Regions from separate parts of the Rhodococcus cercidiphylli genome, predicted to be linked through region 1. Evidence: riboswitches for the same ligand, from Rfam matches in the RefSeq annotation. Region 1 holds a riboswitch; each other region holds the start of a gene.

Region 1 (5,113 bases):
ATCCGGGTTCGGCTGCGTACGTCCGGGGCAAGCACAACGACTGCGCCAAGGTAGGCATCACGTCGATTCGTCGCGACCTACCCGCGGACATCACCCAGGCAGATCTCGAGGCCGTCATCGACGAACTCAATGCCAACCCCGAATGCACCGGCTACATCGTCCAATTGCCGTTGCCGAAGCATCTCGACGAGAACGCTGCGCTCGAGCGAATCGATCCGGACAAGGACGCCGACGGTCTGCACCCGATCAACCTCGGCCGTCTGGTGCTGGGCAAGGACGCCGCACTGCCGTGCACACCTCGCGGGATCGTGCATCTGCTGCGCCGCTACGACGTTGCTCTCGACGGCGCGCACGCGGTGGTCATCGGCCGCGGTGTGACGGTCGGGCGACCCATCGGACTGCTGCTCACGAGGCGTTCGGAGAACTCGACAGTTACTTTGTGCCACACCGGAACTCGTGATCTGGCCGCCGAGGTCTCACGTGCGGACATCGTCATCGCCGCTGCCGGAGTGCCCGGATTGATCACTGCGGACATGGTCAAGCCTGGTGCTGCTGTGCTCGATGTCGGGGTGACCCGCACCGAGGACGGATTGCGCGGCGATGTCGCCGACGGTGTCGCGGAGGTGGCAGGGTTCCTCTCGCCCAACCCCGGCGGTGTCGGTCCGCTGACGCGGGCCTTTCTGCTCACCAATGTCGTCGAGCGCGCCGAACGCGTCGCCGCCGAGAGCTGAGCGGACCCGACGTGAACGATGCAGAGGACGAGCGAAGCGAGCCCGATCCGGGATTTCGTGCGGCAGTCGCGCGCAACCTACCGATCGTCGCAGTCTCGGTCGTCGTCCTCGCCGCGCTGATCCTGGTGCTGGCCGATCGCTGGCGGCGCGGCGCGTTCATCTTCGGATGCGCAGCGCTGCTGGCGGCCGTCCTGCGGCTGTGTCTGCCCGAAACACGTGTCGGCACACTGCAAGTGCGCAGTCGCGCGTTCGATGTGTTGGCGCTGGGTGGCGTCGGCGGAGCCATTGTCTTTCTGTCGCTGTCGATCGATCCGCTGGGAACCGACTGACCTCGGCGCTCGAGCACCCGGTGAACGAGTGCGGAGTCAGCGCCGACCGAGGCGGGCCAGCTCCATCGTCTCGGCGAGCAGTTTGGCCACCGAATCGGCCTCGGTGAGGAAGCCGTCGTGTCCGTCGCGCGACTGGATCACTTCGAGTCCGCGGCACTGGGGGAGTTCGCGAGCGATCTCCTTCTGCAGTCGAAGCGGATACAGGCGATCGGAGTCGACTCCGCCGACGATGGTCGGGACAGATGTGGACGCAAGAGCGTCGGCCACTCCGCCGCGGCCACGGCCTACGTCGTGTCGGTTCATCGCTTCGCTGAGCAGGACGTACGTCGCCGCGTCGAACCGGTTGACGAGCTTGGCAGCCTGATGCTCGAGGTAGCTCTGCGCGGAGTACCTGCCACCGGCCCACGGGTCTTCGTCGTTCTGTGGTGAGTTTCCGAACCTGATGTCGAGTTCGCTCTCGGTCCGATACGTCAGATGCGCGATGCGCCGCGCGATGCCGAGTCCGGCCGACGGTGAGGTGCCGGTGTCGTGATAGTTGCCGCCCAGCCATCCTGGATCGGCCTTGATCGCCGCGATCTGTGTTGTCTGGGTGCCGATCTGGTCGGCAGTCGCCCTGGCACCGACCGCAAGGACCAACGCCGCCGCCACTCGGTCGGGATGTCCCACGATCCATTCCAGGGTGCGCATACCGCCCATCGAGCCGCCGACGACAGCAGCGAACCGCTCGATTCCGAGGACGTCGGCCACCGCCGCTTCCGTAGCGACCTGATCGCGGATGGAGATGTCCGGGAAACGAGAGCCGTAGGGGGTTCCGTCGGGCGAGACGCTGCTCGGGCCCGTAGTGCCGCCGCAGCCACCGAGCACGTTGGTTGCCACGACGCACCACTCGTCGGTGTCGATGGGGCAGCCGGGACCGACCATTCCGTTCCACCACCCGGGTAGAGCGTGATCGGCGTCCGGCGGACCGGACACGTGCGAGTCCCCGGTGAGGGCGTGTTCGACGAGCACGACGTTGCTGCGGTCGGTGGCGAGTTCACCCCACCGCTGCACCGCGACGGTCACCTGGGGGATTCGCTCGCCGTTCTCGAGATCGAGACCACCGATGTCGATGGTGCCCAACCGCCCGTCCGGAGACGGAAGAACCGCCTCCGGACGAACGCCTGTGTCGCAGCTGTTGCTCAAGATGCCGCCGCGCTGAATCCGACCTCGAGATCGGCGATGATGTCGTCGATCCCCTCGATGCCCACGGCGAGACGGACCAGGCCGGGAGTGACGCCCGATGCCAGCTGCTCCTCCGGAGTCAGCTGGGAATGCGTGGTGGATGCGGGGTGGATGACGAGTGAGCGCACGTCTCCGATGTTAGCGACGTGGCTGTGCAGAGTGAGAGCGTTGACGAACTTCTTGCCCGCGTCCACACCACCCTTCAGCTCGAACGCGATGATCGCGCCCTGCCCCTTCGGCAACAATTCCTGCCCACGCTGGTACCACGGCGACGATTCGAGTCCGGCGTAGTTGATCGAGACGACGTCGTCGCGACCGGCGAGGAAGGCAGCAACCTTCTGCGCATTCGCCACATGCCGCTCGATCCGAAGGCTCAACGTCTCCAGACCCTGACTGATGAGGAAGGCGTTGAACGGCGAGACTGCAGCACCGATGTCACGCAGCAGCTGGACGCGTGCCTTCAATGCGAACGCGGGCGCGCCCAGATCGGCGAACACGACGCCGTGGTAGCTCGGATCCGCGGTGGTGAAGTTGGGATGACGGCCCTGCGTCCAATCGAAGGTGCCACCGTCGACGATGACGCCCGCGATTGCTGTGCCGTGTCCGCCGAGGTACTTCGTCGCCGAGTGCACCACGATGTCGGCACCGTGCTTCAACGGCTGCAGCAGGTACGGCGTCGCCACGGTGTTGTCCACGATCAGCGGGATGCCGTTCTCGTGGGCCACTGCCGAGATCCCCGGGATATCGAGGATGTCGTTCTTGGGGTTCGAGATCGACTCGCCGTAGAACGCCTTGGTCGACGGAGTGATCGCGGCACGCCACTGCTCGAGGTCGTCGGGATCGTCGACGAACGAGACGGTGATACCCAGCTTGGGGAGCGTGTAGTGGAACAGGTTGTACGTGCCGCCGTAGAGCCGCGGGCTCGACACGATGTGGTCGCCCGCCTCGGCGAGGTTGAGAATCGCGAACGTCTCGGCGGCCTGCCCCGACGCGAGCAGCAATGCCGCGACGCCACCTTCGAGGGCCGCGATGCGCTGCTCGACGACATCCTGTGTCGGGTTGATGATCCGGGTGTAGATGTTGCCGGGCTCGGCCAGACCGAACAAGGCGGCGGCGTGATCGGTGTTGTCGAACGTGTACGAGGTGGTCTGGTAGATGGGCAACGCACGAGCCCTGGTGGTGCCGTCCGGTGTCTGACCCGAATGGATCTGCTTGGTCTCGAAGCTCCAGTCGGCTGCGGGATCGGTGAACGGATCCTCGGTGGGTGCTCCGGTGGCGTCGACGACGTCGGGGGTGGAATCGGTCATGGCTGGTGATACTCCGTTTTATTGAGACGAGTGTGTCTGAGACGAATCGAATGTCGAATCAAGCTCGAGAAGTCGAGCGCTACGGGGCGTATCGGTACAGCAACACATGGAAGAACCTCCTGACAGGCTTCGGCCCCTGCGGACCGAAGGTTCAGTGGGTCCGCTTCCTGCGGACCCGCGCTTGTCGAAACGGCACTCGCGTGCCGTATCGGCCTGGTCGTTCACCCGGGGCACCCCACCGCGGTTGGAGGGTTGCCGGCCAGCAAGCCGGGGCTCGATGCTGGCACTCATGACCTGGCGATCATCGTAGCGGGTAACGGCACCCCATCGGAACGAGGGCACGGCATCCGATCGGGTCGAGCTCGAGCAGATGTTCGGGTGAGGACAATCACGGTGCATCCACGCGAAACAATCAGCCGTCGGGAAGACAATTGACGGGAGCGACGTTGCCTTCTGGGTCGGGCCCGGTGGGTCCCCGACCGCAGGCTCGAATTCCGGCCGCTTCCTCTGCCCCCGATTTGCACACGAAGGTTGTACTGCTGTGACTGTCACCGATTCCGCTCTTGCCCGAGTCAGCGCTGTGCGCGGCAAGGTGTCGAGTGGCCTGAGTGTCAGTCACCGACCGCACTCCACCCGCCGCAAGCTCGCGATGCTGGCACTGTCCATCGGCGGCTTCGGGATCGGCACCACGGAGTTCGCGTCGATGGGTCTGTTGCCGGACATCGCCACGACGATGGGGATCTCCGAGCCCTCGGCCGGCCACATGATCTCCGCGTATGCTCTCGGCGTCGTGGTCGGTGCGCCGACCATCGCAGCCCTGGCTGCTCGCGTTCCCCGGCGGATGTTGCTACTGGCGCTGATGGTGGCCTTCACCCTCGGCAACCTCGGCACGGTGTTCGCGCCCAGCTTCAACGAACTCGTCGCCTCGCGCTTCGTCGCCGGCCTGCCGCACGGTGCGTACTTCGGTGTCGCGGCCCTGGTGGCTGCTCACCTCGCCGAACCGGGCAAGCGAGCCAAGGCCGTCGCGATGGTGATGATGGGACTCTCCGTCGCGAACGTCGTCGGCGTCCCGGTGGCGACCTGGATCGGGCAGGCGTTGGGATGGCGCAGTGCATTCACGCTCGTTGCTGTCATCGGTGCCCTCACCGTCGCCGCGCTAGTCCTCTGGATGCCACGACTCGACGCGATGCCGACCACCAGCCCCATCACCGAGCTGGGCGCACTGCGGCGCAGCCAGGTGTGGATGACCCTGTTCGTGGGCATCGTCGGATTCGGCGGCATGTTCGCGGTCTACACCTACATCGCGTCGACTCTGACCGACGTCGCCGGTCTCGCCCGCGCACTCGTTCCGGTCGCCCTGATGATCTACGGACTCGGAATGGTCGTCGGAAACTACGCCGGCGGCTGGCTCGCCGACAGGTACCAGCTCAAGGGCACCTTCGTCGGTCTGGCCGCTACTGCGGTAACTCTTGCGGTGTTCGTCGTGGCCGCCCACAATCCGATCACCGCACTCCTGCTGGTGTTC
Region 2 (5,113 bases), on a different contig from region 1:
GGCTTCCCGTCCCCGGACGAGCTGCGCACGCAGACCGAGTGGACCACCATCGTCGCGCGCAGCCCGGTCGACGGCGACAGTGAGAACAGGTTCGCCGTCGCCTCCGACGCGCGGTGGACGCACGTGAAACTGTCGATCTACCCGGACGGCGGAGTGGCGCGGTTGCGGGTACTGGGCCGCGGCAAGCCCGATCCCGAGTTCCTTGCGGCCGGGCCGGTCGACCTCGCTGCGCTCGAGAACGGTGCCTACGTCTCGGCGTGTTCCAACATGTTCTACAGCTCCCCCAACAATCTCCTGTTCCCCGGCCCGCCGCGGTCGATGGGTGAGGGTTGGGAGACCTCGCGGCGACGCAACGACGCGAACGACTGGGTTCAGGTACAGCTGGCAGGCAGCGGGCTCGTTCGACTCGCCGAGCTCGACACCACCTGCTTCCTCGGCAACGCCCCTGGCGCGGCGTCACTGCGCGGACGGCTCGGTGAGGGCGAGTGGATCGAGCTGTTGCCGCGAACGACGTTGCAGCCCGACACCCGCCATCGCTTCCTACTCGACCACGAGACCCCGGTCTCGGAGGTTCGGATGGACATCTTCCCGGACGGCGGCATGGCGCGATTGAGACTGTTCGGTGATCTGGACGCATCTGCGTAAACGGTCGCGGGGCAATAGGGTTGGGGTATGTCCCGGCTACTTCATCCGAATGCAGCCCATGTTGCCGACACGCTGATTTCACGTGGTCATCACGGGGTGGTGGTCAGCAGTCCGGAGGGCACGCACACTGCCGCCGATGCCGCTGCGGCACTGGGCGTCGACGTGGGCGCGATCGTGAAGTCGATGGTGTTTCTACTGGGCGACGAGCCGGTGCTGCTGCTCGTCTCCGGTGCCCACAACGTTCATCTCGAGCACACCGGCGAGCGTCTCGGCGGCGTGTTGACGCGTGCGCCTCTGGACACGGCCAAGCATGCCACCGGCCAGCCGATAGGTGGGATCGCCCCGGTCGGCCACCCCACCAACCTCGACACGTTCGTCGACCAGGATCTGGCCGGCTACTCCGAGGTGTGGGCGGCCGCCGGCCACACCAATACGATCTTCAGGTCCACGTTCACCGAGTTGGTGCGCATCACTGCGGGTCTGGCGATCGACGTCACCTGACCCACGCGCACGTCCCGAGGACGCGAATCCTCAGGACGCGAGAGTCGGGGCGATCGGTGCGCCGAGGACCGCGTCGACGACGTCGATGTCGAGTCGGGTCCCGCGGGATTCCAGCAGCGGCAGTACTCCGTTGTTGATGAGAACCGACTGGCGAGCGACGTCGCCGAGCACTGTCAATGTCACGCCGTCGGCCACATCGGCCGCGGTGACGTCGGAGATCAAACTGGCCAGTCCCGCCGGTGTTCCGACGTAGCGGATCGACGACGGACTGCTCGGCGCATCCAGTGTGGCAAATTCCCGACGGGCCGTCCGGGCATCGGCCGCGATGTGGATCTCGAGGTCGAGAAACACTGCTGTGCTGTCGGCAGATTCGCCGCGGTCGACTGCCTCGGCGCGGAGCCGCGCGCGTTGCTGCTGGGATTCCCGCAGGTCGGAGGCCTGGATTCGGACTACATCCGTCTCGGGAGCGGCGGTCAGTTCGGTCCAACCCGCAGAGAATTCGACGGCGACGCGGGTGAAGTTGTGCGACATGAGTGGTGGTCCTGATTCTTCAGTCGGTGGCATTCGGTCGGAGCGGAGCCGAACTCGAACACGACCCGGACGCAGTGCGGCACAGATCCACATATCTGTTGCACCAGTGGCGGTTGCCCGCCCATACGACACTCACGGTCATGACGCCATGCTAACTGTCTGCGGGGGTGCACGGGGATCCAACCCCGGCGGCGCCATCGGCCACCTCGGGGAAGGGTCGCGGGTCGGGTACGGGGTTCCACCAGCCGGCATCCTCTGCGTAGTCCCAGTTCGGTCCCGATTCGACCAGGGCGGCGAGTGCGTCGACGAGTCGGTCCACATCGGCGAACGAGCTGCCGAGGCCGATGCTGGCCCGAACCGCTCCGGCCGCATGCCCCAGCCTGCTCAGCAGTGGGTGCGCGCAGAACTTCCCGTCCCGCACGCCGATTCCGTGTTCGGCGGAGAGGTACGCGGCGACCTCACCGGGGTCGCGTCCGGCGACGGTGAAGGTGACGATGCCGACGCTGTCGGTCGCGTCGGCCCACACCTCGAGCTGCTCGACGCCGTCCAGTGCGGCCAGCCCGTCGCGCAGGCGGGACGACAGTTCGCGCTCGTGCGCCTGCAGCTCGGCATCGTCGAATCCGGCAATGGCCTCGCAGGCCGCAGCCAATGCGGCAACCCCGAGCACGTTGGGGGTGCCAGCCTCGTGCCGCTGCGGTGCCGGAGCCCAATCGGTGTGGTCGATGCGCACGCTACGTACCGCGCCACCGCCGGCCAGGTGTGGCTCACCGAGGTCGAGCCAATCACGCCTGCCCACAAGCACTCCCGCGCCGAACGGGGCGTAGAGCTTGTGCCCGGAGAAGGCGAGGTAGTCCACCCCGAGTGCGGCGATGTCGACCCGCCGATGCGGAACCAGCTGGGCACCGTCCACCGCGATGCGTGCGCCGTGCCGATGCGCCAGTGCCGCGAGTTCAGCGACCGGCAGAACTTCACCGGTGACGTTCGATGCGCCCGTGATCGCAAGCAGAGCAGCAGGTTTCGCGGCGAGTTCGGCGTCGAGGCGGTCGATGGTCTCGGCCAGGGTCGACGCAGCCACCACCACTCGTCGGTCACGCCACGGAAGCAGGTTCGCGTGGTGTTCGATGTCGAGCACCACGGTCTCACCCGGCACGCATGCGGCCAACAGGTTCAGCGAATCGGTGGTGTTCCGGGTGAACACCACCACCGAATCCGACTGCGCACCAATGAAATCGGCGACGGTCACCCGCGCCTTCTCGTACGCTGCCGTGCAGACCCGTGAGGCGTAGCCGGCACCGCGATGAACACTGGAGTAGAACGGCAGCAGTTCCGCGATCCGATCGGTCACCGCCGTCAAAGCCGGTGCGCTGGCAGCGTAGTCGAAATTGGCGTAGGTGCAGGTGCCGCCCTGCACCAGGGGTACCTGCAGATCCGTGCCCGAAACAGGGGCAAAAGGAGCACAGGGGCGGGAAAGTACAGATGTCATGACAGATCAAGCCCTCACGTTCGAGGGACCCGCAACCGAAGGATGTGGTGAACGAGTCCGCGCTTGCCGCGCCGGTTTTCCGGCATCAGCCTGGTCGTCACCCGGAGCACCCCACCGCGGAGGAGGGTTGCCGACCAGCGAGCCGGGGCTTGACGCTGGTACTCGTGACCGTGGAGAAGACACTGGCAAACCCGCTGCGGTTTTGTCAAGCCGGAACTCACGCGTGGGCAGCAGTAGGATTCCCGCGGTGGGAAGGAGCGCTCGTTCACCTGCTGGCAAACAGAACGTGAGATAACCAACGGCGCTGCTCCCCAGCGGCACAGAGTCCCAGCACCACAGAGTCACTTGCCAACGAACGAGAAGGACGCCCGGTTGTCTGTGCATCAAGAGAACGATCTGCCGGGTTCGAGCGCGGACACCGCGCCTGCACCGGCGGCGTTTCTTCGCTCGTCGCTCGCCCCTCCTGCCCGGACGCTCATCGACGTTCTCCGTGATACCGCTCATCGTTTTCCCGACGCCCCCGCCATCGACGACGGTGCTGTCTCGGTCAGCTACTCCGAGTTGTTGGACGACATCGCCGAGGGCGCGCAGTGGCTCGCCGATGCCGGCGTCAGGCGCGGCGATCGCGTCGGCATCCGCATGCCGTCGGGTTCCTTCTCCCTTTATGTCGCGATCCTGTCCATCCTCGCGGTCGGTGCCGCGTACGTTCCGGTGGACGCGGACGATCCCGAGGAGCGGGCCGAGTTGGTCTTCGGTGAGGCGAAGGTGACGGCCATCGTCACGGCGGGCGGCATCGCCGCCGGTACTGCTCCCAAACAAGACGGCCTTTCCGAGACCGACCCACTGCCGCCGACTCCCGAGGACGACGCGTGGGTCATCTTCACCTCGGGTTCGACGGGCACGCCCAAGGGTGTGGCGGTCAGTCACCGCAATGCGGCGGCGTTCGTCGACGCCGAGGCCCGCATGTTCTTGCAGAAGGATCCACTCGGCCCAGGTGATCGAGTGCTGGCCGGTCTGTCGGTGGCGTTCGACGCGTCGTGCGAGGAGATGTGGCTGGCGTGGCGGCACGGTGCGTGTCTGGTTCCGGCACCCAGGTCGCTGGTGCGGTCCGGTTTCGATCTGGGCCCGTGGCTCGTCTCCCGCGACATCAGTGTCGTCTCGACGGTGCCCACCCTCGCGTCGCTGTGGCCCGCGGTGGCTCTGGAAGCGGTGCGGTTGCTCATCTTCGGCGGCGAGGCGTGCCCGCCGGAACTGGCCGAGCGGCTCGCCGTCGAGGGCCGCGAGGTCTGGAACACGTACGGCCCCACCGAGGCAACGGTCGTCGCGTGCGCGGCGATCATGGACGGGAAGGGGCCCGTCCGCATCGGATTGCCGTTGGACGGATGGGACCTGGCAGTAGTCGATGCGTCGGGCACCCCGGTACAGGTCGGCGAAGTCGGTGAGTTGGTCATCGGCGGCGTCGGACTCGCTCGGTATCTCGATCCGGCCAAGGACGCCGAGAAGTACGCGCCCATGCCCTCTCTGGGGTGGGATCGGGCGTACCGCAGCGGCGATCTGGTCAAGCTCGAGCTCGAAGGGCTCTTGTTCCAGGGTCGCGCCGACGATCAGGTCAAGCTCGGCGGTCGACGCATCGAGCTCGGCGAGATAGACAATGCGCTGCAAGCACTTCCGGGAGTCGGCGGTGCGGCGGCCGCCATCCGCAAGACCGCTGCCGGTAACTCGGTGCTGGTCGGATACCTCGCCAGCACCAATCCAGATTTCGATCTCGAAGCCGCACGCGAATTGCTCGCCGAGCAGTTGCCCGCGGCATTGGTGCCCAGGCTTGCGCTGGTGGACGAGATGCCAACGCGCACTTCGGGCAAGGTCGACCGCAACGCGCTGCCGTGGCCCCTGCCCGGTATGGCGGGCGCGTCTGCGCTCGGCGGCACGGCGGGGTGGGTGGCCGAATTGTGG
Region 3 (5,113 bases), on a different contig from region 1:
CAGACCAGCGCTGCTGCGGTGATTGCGATGAAGGTTCTCGTGGACATGCCAACTCCGAGGTGGTCGAGACTGCATGGACCCGTCCCCGGTACAGGCAATGTCGATTCAGTATCGCAATGAACTGACCACCGACACGGGCGATTCGACATTCGGATACGCCGTTATGCCTTCGTTCGCAGGCATAACAGGGCTCAGTCCTATAACAGCGGGGCGTATTGTTGCCTATGCATGTAATAGCAAGCATAAGGAGCGAATATGGCCCATCCGCGACGACGAAGTCGGAGATATCCGAGTGAGGTGGCGGCCGCCTTCGTCGCACGTCGGCTTCAGTTACGCCTCACTCAAGCAGAGTTGGCATTGCTCGCCAACGTGGGTCGGTCGACGGTCCAAGCTCTCGAAGGCGGCAAAGACTCGATCCAACTCGATGGTGCGATCGCCATCGCGAATGCGCTGGGCTGTGACCTTACTTTGCGGACTCGAGCCGGAACGCCTGTGTCGCCTATGGATTCGCGTTGACAACGCCACAATGACGGTGCCCGACCGGCCAGGCGGACTGCAACCCCGCGTGGCCGTAGAGCTCAGCCATGGATCCCGATCGGTTCTCGGCAATAGGGTTCCGATCATCTCGTACGCAACGATTTCCGGATCCTGCGTACCCGAACTCGTGTATGGCCTCGGACAGTTCGGTCATGCGCGCTGTTCACCGAAGCTCGTCAGTCTCTTTGCTGCTGCATCGGTTCCAAGTTCGACTCGGACCTCCGGGTTGTCGATGTAGAAGCGAATCCACTGTTCCAGCGCCACCGGGCGGACATCGAAGCGTCTGCAGTCGAGTTCGATGTACTGACCTTTCGGCATAATTTCGATTCTCCAGAGCAAGGTTGTGAAGCGCCGGTTCATCTTCGCCATTTCGTCGACCCTCACCAGAACCAACGGGTACGACTCCACGACCACAGCGGTGTCTCTTACGTCCACCCACGGTACCTGGATGTCGAATGCCCAGCCGCGGTGGCGAATACCGTCATCCGAGAGCTCGAGGTAGCCGTTGCGAATACTGCGCAACAGGATTGGAATCAGGAACGAGGCCATGGACAATCCCATCGCAGCAAGAACCCATCCCACCCCACCCGAGGTGAAACCCATCGCGATCACGCAGATCGACAGAGAGCTGACTATCACGACGAGCAACCTCAAGCCCAGCGGGTTGTAGCGCACAGTCGAGCCCTGCACCCAACGGCGGACGTCAGAGCCTGTCTTGATCGACGGAACGTTGGTCCACGCGAAAGCCATTGTGCTGATGCATAACACAGAAAATCCGAATGTCGACAGAGCAGAGGCGATCATTCCCTCCACGACACTCACCGCGCACAAGTACAGAGCAATCAGCGCGGCAACCCCGAAGATCGCGCTTCGAGCGATCATCGACCCCGGCGATGCCACCCAGCGCCGCACTTCACTGGGCCGCACGTCAGAAAATCGCATCCCACGCCCCTGTCGCCAGTTCGCCGATTGCCGACCCAGTGTCGGCAACTACCGCAGCACCATCACCGATGGCGGCGCCGACGCGGCCCGATCGCCGCCCCACAGCATCAGACGCAGCAGGGATCGCGCCGGTTCCATAGTCTTGGGCTGTTTTCTGGTCCAGTAGCACTCGCCAGATATTTGTTTCAGTCCCACACCGTAAGCCCGCCGCCCGCCACACTGACTGCCTTGAAGCCCTCGGGCGCTGCAACGGTCCACGCTTCGAAATCAGGGTCGAAGGGAACTACCAAGCTTGCACGGTCGGCGAACTCCATTAGCAAGCCGCCATCATCGGATGCACACGCGTACGCGACCAGTCTGCCGATAAGACGCTGGACAGTGCTGTCTTCGGATAGCAGCGTGTGCGGCAGACCTCGGAACACCACGGTCCCAAGCTCAGTGACTCGAAAATTCGACTCGATGCGAATTTCGCAATCACGATCTGTACGCAACGTGAGGGGGAACCCGCATTCCATAGACACAATCGTGTGCCGTACGAGAGGAAGCTCCACACGCGTCCACCCTTCCGGAATCGGTCGACAGTCATTGCCGCTCCTGACTGTCAGACGCAGCAGCGATCTCCGCGGTTCCACTGACAAGCCGACCCCGTCGAGGGCCTGGTGGATGGCTTCAGCGAGAGAGCGTCTGCAAGGTCGCCTCTCCCGCGCGATACCCCGCCTCGAACAACCATGGCCACTCGGAAAAGTCCTCGGGGTCGACGACCACCGTCTCGACACCGCCGTTCCCACGCCGCTTGGGCATGTTCTCGGGATGGGACGGGAACCGATCCTTCAGGTACGCGGGTTCGAGACTCTGTCGAAAGATCAGCCACGTCCGGGGCGTGAAGCCCACTGCTTCAGCACGTTTCGCGAGGTCGATCCAGGCTTCGGCGTTCGCGTACCCGCCTTGGAGGACCAGCCTTCGAGTCTCGAGCATCGGAAACACGCCGTACCAGATCGGCGGGTAACTCAGGAGCGTCTGGCACCAGGTACGACGGCGTTCGTGCGGAATGGGTTCCCACTTCGCCTGTGCTGCTTCGAGTTCGTCACTACCGGACATTGTTCACCTCATTCTGGAGGTGCAACCCTCCATCGACTTGCGCGCCCGCGGCTGCGGGATGCGCCGGTTCTTCCCCTGGGGCACCCTGTCGATGGAGACGGGGTTGCCGGACAGCCGGCCAGGTACCGACGGCTGTCACTCTTGAACCTTCTTCGACAATAGCCGAGGGTTACGGCTTGGACAATCATTGGGATCAGCTGAGCAGCTCAACCCATTTCGCACTTCAGGAGCCCCCGACTCAGAGCCCAGTCAACGACTGCGCCCCGAAAAAGGAGTCCGACCACGGCAGCGAGACCTCCAGTAGAACCATGCTGTCCGTGCGCAACGCTCGGTCTTTCTGCTGCTCAATGCATTTCAGTCACAATCAAGCCTTCAGCTCGACTACCGATTCGACAGCAGCGCAGTACCTGCTCTGACGCCCAGCGGCACCGATCACACCTAGATAGGAAAAGTCACTTGCCCAGACCCTCCGCGATCTCCCCAATGGACTTCAATGTCCGCTGATCGGCGTACTCGGCCTCATCGAAATAACGCTTGAACACCGACCGCATCAGCTCGATGACCTCGATATGTTGCATCAGCACGACGCGCAGCGATCGATCACCACTGAAGGCAATCCTCTCGAACTTCTCGCCGAGCTGCCTGGCCGAATCCAAGGTGCCGAATGCCTTGCCGTCGACCAAATACTCAGTCTTACGCGCCATATCTTGCAAGTGCCTGATGTAGGCAGCGCAGACCTCGTCGCACTGGAACGCCACGCCGTGTGGAATCTCGAGTTGCCCGGACTCGGCCTGACTCGACAGCGACTTCCACTGCTGCATCGATGCCGCAAGTTCGTTCGTCTCTGAACCCATCGGTTCTTCCCCCACTAGTTCGATGAAGGCATGGATGGTCGGAGCGAACGCGCCAACCGTTCGACCTCGACACACGGGTCTCCAAGGGGCTCGGTCGCTAGAAAGCCGTCAAGGATGAGGTAGAACACGCCATTCGGGTGTCCGAAAGCAACGCCGCAGTTGACCTCGTCGTACTGAGTAGTCCGGCGGAACCGTAAACCGTCGAGACCCTCGATCGGCTCGAACTGCCCGAAGCGCTCACCGCCACGTAGATATTCCAGGCTCTGATCGGACGAGAAGATGCCAAGGTGATACCACGGCGTCGGCAGAGGGTTGGTCCAGATGCACGTCATCCAGTCTTCCGAGATCGGTAGATCCCCTACCAAGTTCGAGGACTTCGTCTCCACCGCCAAGCCCGCGTCTTCGATGGCAGCGTCTGGGATGGTGCACGGATCCCACGCACCATTCGCCGGAGCGGTTGTCATGACCGATGTCGTCGACGGGCCCGCAGGGGGAATGCCTTCGGTCGCCCCTCCGCATCCGGTTGTCACCAGCATCAGTCCGACCGCACTCCCGATCAGCAATCGCATCTTGCTCACAGCACTCCGTCCTTGGAACCCGTCCTTGGTGTTGGACGCAGCTACCGGCGCATCGGTTCCTTTGGATCGGACGCAGGTGAGCTCGTGCTTCGGTGACCTCAGGCGAGCAGCGTAGATGTGTTCCCCACAGATCCAGCATGTCGCGCAGTCGACGCACGCTAGTCGCACCAGGCCGTTCCTCGTCCCGGAAAGGATCGAGGAGATGAATCAGATCATCGCGACGAGTCGGATCTGCTGCTGCGTCGCGTGGCATCCAACCTTGGAGAGCGGGGATGGAGTTGCCGTCCATCGCGACCAGCATAAACGTGTCCAGAGGACGAACTGCGGTTCAGTTCGTTCCGTCGCAGGGCGCACATTTTTCCTATGCTGTGTTCGTGCCCTCCGACCGAACAGACAGCAACCTTGCTCGCGTGATTCCACTGTTCGGTCGCCGGGGATCCCGCACCACCAACACGGAATTCGTCGACGACATCGAGCCGGCAGTCGAGTCCCCGGTCGAAGGACCGACGCCCCACGATATCGAGCTCACACCACCGACCGCCGAGGACGAGTTCGCAGCGCTGACCGCATCGAAGCCGATAGCGCAGCTTCGTTCGCTCCTCGACTGGCTCGGTCCGTCACGACCGATCACCGGCACAGGTGTTCCCCGGCCCGGGTCGGTCAGCGAGCTGGCGGAGGCCGTCGGGGTGGATCTGGACGCGCGAGCGCGGAACTCGAGATCCATGCGCGACATCCGCGACTTGATGACATTGTGGGATGCGGCAACGGCGGCCGGATTGATCGAGCTGACATCCACCACGGCGATACGCGGTCCCTGGGCCGACGAGTTCGCCCACTCACTTCCCGGCTCGCTGGCCGCCCACCGGACGGCTCTCTCGCACGTCATCCGCCGGTACTTCCTCAGCGAGGACCCGCGCCGCCAGTCGCAGGCCCCCGATGTCGTTGCCGGACAGATAGTTCTCGCGGCGATGACGAGCACTCCACGGACGCGGCTCCCGGAAGTCGGTTCGGCCCACTCCGGAGATCTGTACGAACACATCATTGCGTTGATGCTCCGCGGCCTACTGGACCAATTCATCGCCGACGGGTGGCTGGTCTGCGACG

The links. Region 1 has a riboswitch for S-adenosylmethionine ahead of R3P95_RS03890 (bifunctional o-acetylhomoserine/o-acetylserine sulfhydrylase). Riboswitches for the same ligand answer to the same signal wherever they lie in the genome.
Region 2: another riboswitch for S-adenosylmethionine. It lies ahead of R3P95_RS25170 (aminotransferase class V-fold PLP-dependent enzyme); the one in region 1 lies ahead of R3P95_RS03890 (bifunctional o-acetylhomoserine/o-acetylserine sulfhydrylase).
Region 3: another riboswitch for S-adenosylmethionine. It lies ahead of R3P95_RS21215 (mandelate racemase/muconate lactonizing protein); the one in region 1 lies ahead of R3P95_RS03890 (bifunctional o-acetylhomoserine/o-acetylserine sulfhydrylase).

Annotation. Positions count from the first base shown of each region.
Region 1 is NZ_JAWLKE010000002.1:27,504-32,616, reverse strand. It holds gene R3P95_RS03905 (bifunctional methylenetetrahydrofolate dehydrogenase/methenyltetrahydrofolate cyclohydrolase) at 1-731, shown strand, start outside; gene R3P95_RS03900 (DUF3017 domain-containing protein) at 743-1,060, shown strand; gene metX (homoserine O-acetyltransferase MetX) at 1,097-2,245, opposite strand; gene R3P95_RS03890 (bifunctional o-acetylhomoserine/o-acetylserine sulfhydrylase) at 2,239-3,588, opposite strand; SAM riboswitch class IV at 3,761-3,883, opposite strand; gene R3P95_RS03885 (MFS transporter) at 4,238-5,113, shown strand, end outside.
Region 2 is NZ_JAWLKE010000013.1:112,921-118,033, forward strand. It holds gene alc (allantoicase) at 1-645, shown strand, start outside; gene R3P95_RS25160 (YbaK/EbsC family protein) at 673-1,146, shown strand; gene R3P95_RS25165 (hypothetical protein) at 1,177-1,677, opposite strand; gene R3P95_RS25170 (aminotransferase class V-fold PLP-dependent enzyme) at 1,829-3,160, opposite strand; SAM riboswitch class IV at 3,215-3,330, opposite strand; gene R3P95_RS25175 (Pls/PosA family non-ribosomal peptide synthetase) at 3,539-5,113, shown strand, end outside.
Region 3 is NZ_JAWLKE010000008.1:198,084-203,196, reverse strand. It holds gene R3P95_RS21230 (helix-turn-helix domain-containing protein) at 256-516, shown strand; gene R3P95_RS21225 (hypothetical protein) at 688-1,176, opposite strand; gene R3P95_RS21220 (hypothetical protein) at 1,253-1,645, shown strand; gene R3P95_RS26185 (DUF6188 family protein) at 1,665-2,030, opposite strand; gene R3P95_RS21215 (mandelate racemase/muconate lactonizing protein) at 2,149-2,577, opposite strand; SAM riboswitch class IV at 2,606-2,724, opposite strand; gene R3P95_RS21210 (hypothetical protein) at 3,030-3,431, opposite strand; gene R3P95_RS21205 (DUF3558 domain-containing protein) at 3,446-4,000, opposite strand; gene R3P95_RS21195 (hypothetical protein) at 4,384-5,113, shown strand, end outside.